One region of the Bacillus sp. N5-665 genome, then DNA from elsewhere that is predicted to be linked to it. Evidence: riboswitches for the same ligand, from Rfam matches in the RefSeq annotation. Region 1 holds a riboswitch; each other region holds the start of a gene.
The links. A riboswitch is a leader RNA that binds a small molecule or an ion and turns the genes downstream of it on or off. The one in region 1 is predicted to bind thiamine pyrophosphate.

Region 1 (2,179 bases):
AATATACTGATAATAATCTAGACATTTCAGCCTTTGTAATACGCGACATCTAGTTCCCCTCCTTACTATATAAGCTCAATCTTCCCATACTTCTCAATATCATCTGAAGTTGTATTTGCTAACTGATTTAAAAATTCAATTTGGAAACTACCAGGTCCCTTTTCCACTGTCTTAACAGCTGCCAGTTCCGCAGCTACACCATAAAACGTTAATGCCGCTACTGCTGCCTTTACATAATCCTTTTCTACTGCTACAAATGCTCCTATTACAGAAGTTAGTAAACAACCAGTTCCCGTAACCTTCGTTAAAATAGAGTGACCATTTCGAATAAGAATCGCTCGCTCTCCATCTGTAACAACATCTTCTTTTCCAGTAATCACCGCTACTGTATTTAATTCATCCGCTGCCTGCCTTGCAATACTTACGACATTGCCATTTCCAGCACCGGCGTCTACCCCTTTAATTTCCCAGCTCTCATTAATAACGTTTGCTATTTCAGCTGCATTTCCGCGAATAATCGCTAAATCAATTTCAGCCGGAATATGTCTCGCAACTTCTGTTCGATACGATGTTGCTCCTGCACCAACTGGATCAAACAGTACTGGTACATTGTTCACATTTGCTGATTTACCCGCAAGTAACATCGCTTCTACTTCTTCAGGACGAAGTGTCCCCATATTTAATACTAACGCTCCAGCAATGCTAGCCATTTCTGCTACTTCTTCTTTTGCATACGCCATTACAGGCGATGCCCCTAACGCTAACAAACCGTTAGCTGTAAAGTTTGTTACAACAACATTTGTAATATTATGAACGAGCGGATTAGATTCTCTCACCAAATCCACTACTTTACTAATTTCTTTCATATTCATCCTTCTCATCCCCTAACTATTGTGATGGGAGATACACAAAAGGGCACTTTGCGCGTACGCAAAGTGCCTGAACATGTGCTTTTACACTCTCCCTACGCTGGCATTATCCAACAGGTTCAAATGGTCAATGACGGATTAGTCATACTCTCAGTTTGCATCCACAAACTCCCATGTGTTTAGTATTCATCTACTTCAAAGTCTACTCTTATTCTACTAAAATAACAAGTTCTTTACTTTTCTATTTAATTATAGAAGAAACTGATAAAACAATAAGCATAATAAATAAGGATCTATTTTTCATAGTCTCATCATATTGCATATTATGTTCTGTCGCTATCATTTGATTTCAAACAGATTTTGTTCACTCCACAAAAAACCGATCAAACATGGAGCGAAACTGAATCTCAAGAAGATGTATGCTATAGTTAACGTATGGAAATTTGAAAGGATGTTTTTAATATGTCAAAAAGCGTTATAATCGCTGAAAAGCCTTCTGTTGCACGTGATATCGCTCGCGTACTGAAGTGCGATAAAAAGGGAAACGGCTACCTTGAAGGTAGTAAATATATTGTAACTTGGGCTTTAGGTCACCTTGTTACATTAGCAGATCCAGAAAGCTATGATGTGAAATATAAAAAGTGGAATTTAGAAGATTTACCGATGCTACCTGAGCGTTTGAAATTAACAGTTATTAAACAAACTGGGAAACAATTTAATGCTGTAAAAAGTCAGCTACTTAGAAAAGATGTAAATGAAATTATTGTAGCGACAGATGCTGGACGTGAAGGCGAATTAGTCGCACGTTGGATTATCGATAAAGTTAAAATACAGAAGCCTATTAAGCGTTTATGGATTTCATCTGTTACTGATAAAGCAATTAAAGATGGTTTTGCAAATTTAAAACCAGGTAAAGCATATGACAATTTATACGCTTCAGCAGTTGCACGTTCAGAGGCTGACTGGTATATCGGCCTTAATGCGACTCGAGCATTAACTACTCGCTTTAATGCCCAGCTGAATTGCGGCCGCGTGCAAACACCTACTGTCGCTATGATCGCTAATCGTGAAGATGAAATAAAGAACTTCAAAGCTCAAACTTACTACGGCATCGAAGCACAAACAACGAATCAGTTAAAACTAACTTGGCAAGATGCAAATGGTAATAGCCGCAGTTTTAATAAAGAAAAAATTGATGGTATTGTAAAAGGTTTAGATAAACATAATGCTACTGTTGTGGAAATTGATAAAAAACAGAAGAAGTCATTCTCTCCTGGTCTTTACGATTTAACTGAATTACAACGTGATGC
Region 2 (2,179 bases), 1.1 Mb from region 1:
CTTGGATGCTTATAATTCGCTGTCTCTAAAAGAGCTATTACCTCTCCAATTCCTTCATCCATTTGTACACCATATGAAATAATGAATGGCTTTTTCTCGTTTTTGTCATTTTCTTTAAGAGTAGCAAGTAGTTCTTCACAGCCTTTTCCACTTCTTGCAACGACAGGAACGACTGTTACACCTAATAGTTCTGATAATCGTTTTACATCAATTACAATGCCTCGTTGCTTTGCCACATCGACCATATTTAATCCAATTGAAACCGGCTTTCCAAATTCAAGTAATTGCAACGTTAAATGCATATTTCTCTCGAATTGCGAAGAATCCACTATATTTAACATATGATGAAATTCGTCTGTTAGTAGAAAATTTGTAACGACACCTTCATCACGCGAAACTGGATTCAAATCATAAACACCTGGTAAATCAATTAATGTCCCTTGCTTATCTTTTAATTTACCAACCTTCTTTTCTACTGTTACACCGCTCCAGTTCCCTACATACTCATAAGAACCAGTAAGTGCATTAAATAATGATGTCTTTCCTGTATTCGGATTCCCTAGCAAAGCTACCTTATTCACGCTAATTCCACCTTTATCATTTTCGCGTCACAATGACGAATACTAATTAACTGTCCACGACACTCCAATGTACAAGGACCTTTGAACATCGCTTTTTGCTTCATGCGAAGTTCGCTTCCTTCAGAAAGACCGAAAGCAGCCAATCTTCTCTTTAGTAAATAATCTAAAGACTGAACACTTTTTACTAGCACTTTCTCACCGATTTTAATATCTACTAAGCTCATAACCTTCCCCCTCAGAAGAGAATGATAATTATTTTCAGAAAAATTATAGCACAATCTATTTCTCTTGTACTATACCCTTTTGCTTCATATTTATTAACATTTCACTACAATTCTATTTCAATAATTGTCATACCGTATTTATTTGCCATTCTCATCCATTTCGCTTACAATAAACAATAGCAAATAAAGAATCTCGTTATCACAGGGGGAGCCATGCCGCTGAGAGGGAACACTTCGTTCCGACCCTTCGAACCTGTTAGTTAATGCTAACGCAGGGATTGTGCAAACGTCCGAAATACATACCTCTTTTTTATTTACGTATTTCGTATCCTCCTATGATATCTATTCTTTTTTGTACAACTTGGTTTTAGGGGGAGACAATATGCGTAACACCAATTTACAAGCGATGATCGAATCTGCTATTCTTGCAGCCTTCGCCATGATTATCGACATTTTACCATTATCACTTAAACTTCCAACAGGCGGTTCCATTTCATTTGCTATGATTCCTATTTTTATTATTGCATATCGCTGGGGCTTTAAATCTGCTTTCTTAGGTGGCTTAATTTGGGGATTATTACAAATTGTTGTAGGTGATGCTTACATTTTAACACCTGTTCAAGCATTTATTGAGTACTTCATTGCCTTTGCTTTTATTGGATTTGCTGGTTTATTCTATCGACCAATTCAAAAAGCACTTTTAACTTCCAATGAAAATAACGAAAGAAAGAAAGTTATTGGTTACATTATTCTTGCTACATTTGTTGGTAGCTTTGCACGCTATTTCTGTCATTTTATTGCCGGTATTATTTTCTTTGGGCAATATGCACCGAAAGGTCAATCAGCTGTGCTATATTCATTAATCGTAAATGGTGCCACAATGCTTGGTTCTTTTATTTTATGTACAGTTTTACTTATATTTTTATTCCTTACTTCACCACGCTTATTCAAAAGCATCAGTGCTTATCAAATGAATACACAAAAAAAGGGCGCTTAATGAGCGCTCTTTTTTTCATATCGTAATATCAATTAAAAATACAATAAATGCACAAAAGAAAATAAATACCATTATACTTAGCCACTTGCTATGCACGGTTCATCGACTCCTTACATAACCTCATTTTCTATCCAAAGTATACTGTTTAAAAATAAAGATTAGGTAAAGATAATATGAAAATAAATTAAAAAAAGCGTAGCATGTACCATCTACGCTTTTTTTGGTAAGTAGAAGTAAAATAATACACCGTCTTCTGTATTCTTTACCCCATATTCAGCATCGTGTAGTTCTAAAATATTTTTAGAAATAGCTAGCCCAAGACCCGTTCCACCTTGTGAACGCTGACGAGCTGCATCCACGCGATAAAAACGGTCCCA
Region 3 (2,179 bases), 2.2 Mb from region 1:
AAATTTGGAGTTGAGGAAATGAGAATTGGCGTTATTATGGGTGGAGTATCCTCTGAAAAACAAGTATCAATTATGACTGGAAATGAAATGATTGCAAATTTAGATAAAAATAAATATGAAATCGTACCAATTACGTTAAATGAAAAAATAGATTTAATCGAAAAAGCGAAAGACATTGATTTTGCGCTGCTCGCATTACACGGAAAATACGGAGAAGATGGGACGGTTCAAGGCACGCTTGAAAGTTTAGGTATTCCTTATAGCGGGAGCAATATGTTATCTAGCGGTATGTGTATGGACAAAAATATTTCGAAAAAGATTTTACGCTATGAAGGTATAGAAACACCCGATTGGATTGAACTTACAAAAATGGCGGATCTAAATCTTGATGAATTAGATAAGTTAGGATTTCCGTTAGTGGTAAAACCAAACTCTGGTGGATCAAGTGTTGGGGTAAAGATTGTATATGATAAAGATGAATTAATTTCAATGCTGGAAACTGTGTTTGAATGGGATTCTGAAGTAGTAATAGAGAAGTATATAAAAGGTGATGAGATTACATGTTCAATTTTTGATGGAAAACAGTTACCTATTATTTCAATCCGACATGCAGCTGAGTTCTTTGATTACAATGCAAAATATGATGATGTTAGTACAATTGAAGAAGTTATCGAGCTTCCAGCTGAATTGAAGGAACGTGTAAACAAAGCGTCACTGGCTTGTTATAAAGCATTGAAATGCAGCGTTTATGCAAGGGTGGATATGATGGTAAAGGACGGAATTCCATATGTAATGGAGGTTAATACATTACCAGGGATGACACAAGCAAGTTTACTACCGAAAAGTGCAGATGCAGCTGGTATTCATTATAGTAAACTATTAGATATGATTATTGAAACTTCATTAAAAGTAAGAAAAGAAGAAGGGTTTTAAGTAGCAGTATCATGAATGTTTTTGACAGTAACATGAAGTATGTTATGATGAATACAATACGAAAATTAAATATTTATCCACTAGGGGGGCCTATTATAGGCTGAGATCAAACGAGAATTTGAGACTCTTAGTACCTGATCTGGTTAATACTAGCGTAGGGAAGTGGGAAGACATTACTATTTTATGAATAAATACTGTCACTTTCACTTTCTTTACGTTTGTAAAGAAAGTTTTTTTATTTTACAGATTTAATAACTGTGGGTAAATACTTAAATTTTATACTTTATTGGAGGGATTTAAATGAAATTTTCACAATCATTACGTCAAGAAGTAGATTCAATTTGGGAAGCTAGTTTTCATCACCCTTTTGTAAAACAACTTGGTGAAGGAACTTTAGATTTAGCTAGTTTTCGCTATTATGTGCTTCAAGATTCATATTATTTGAGTCACTTTGCTAGAGTACAAACTTTAGGAGCTGCAAAAGCACTGGAATTAGAAACAACAGCTCGTATGGCACACCATGCTCAAAATACATACGAGGCGGAATTATCTTTACATGAGAATTTTGCGGAGAAACTTGGGATAACACAAGAAGAAAAAGATAATTTTATCCCTGCTCCAACTGCATACGCTTATACTTCACATATGTATCGTGCTGCGTATGAAGGACATTTAGGCGATATCATTGCAGCAATTTTACCTTGCTATTGGTTGTATTATGAAATTGGTGAGCGTTTAAAAGAGTATCAGCCAGAAGAGCCAATTTATAACGAATGGATTTCTGCTTATGGATCTGATTGGTTCCGTACGCTAGTTGAAGAGCAAATTACAAGATTAGATACTATCGCTGAAAACGTAACAGAGTCTGACCGTAAGCGAATGAAACAGCATTTCATTATTAGCAGTCAATATGAATATTCATTTTGGAAAATGGCTTATACTTTAGAAAAGTGGCCAGTGAATACAGAAGTAGAAGATGTCATTGGATAATGAGTAGGGGTATTGCTATACATAGGTATGGATAATACCTATGTATATGATTTCATAAAAGAAGTATCGCAAAAAGACGCATCAATCTAAGTGCGTCTTTTTTCAATTTATAAAAATGAGCCTATGGAAAAATAACCTAAAAATAGGTATATGAACAAGGTGCATTATCTAGTGATAGGTCATATTTTGTAGGGGTACGTATTGAACTTAGTTTATAGCGCTATTTCTACTTAGATTTAACGAACAGAAATATAGG

Region 2: another riboswitch for thiamine pyrophosphate. It lies ahead of thiT (energy-coupled thiamine transporter ThiT); the one in region 1 lies ahead of thiM (hydroxyethylthiazole kinase).
Region 3: another riboswitch for thiamine pyrophosphate. It lies ahead of tenA (thiaminase II); the one in region 1 lies ahead of thiM (hydroxyethylthiazole kinase).

What each region holds. Positions count from the first base shown of each region.
Region 1 is NZ_CP093325.1:5,112,532-5,114,710, forward strand. It holds gene thiE (thiamine phosphate synthase) at 1-49, opposite strand, end outside; gene thiM (hydroxyethylthiazole kinase) at 66-872, opposite strand; TPP riboswitch at 945-1,054, opposite strand; gene topB (DNA topoisomerase III) at 1,332-2,179, shown strand, end outside.
Region 2 is NZ_CP093325.1:654,170-656,348, reverse strand. It holds gene feoB (ferrous iron transport protein B) at 1-581, opposite strand, end outside; gene MNO09_RS05685 (FeoA family protein) at 578-805, opposite strand; TPP riboswitch at 1,000-1,101, shown strand; gene thiT (energy-coupled thiamine transporter ThiT) at 1,188-1,802, shown strand; gene MNO09_RS05675 (sensor histidine kinase) at 2,012-2,179, opposite strand, start outside.
Region 3 is NZ_CP093325.1:2,945,382-2,947,560, reverse strand. It holds gene pdxR (MocR-like pyridoxine biosynthesis transcription factor PdxR) at 1-14, shown strand, start outside; gene ddlB (D-alanine--D-alanine ligase) at 19-933, shown strand; TPP riboswitch at 1,006-1,111, shown strand; gene tenA (thiaminase II) at 1,234-1,923, shown strand.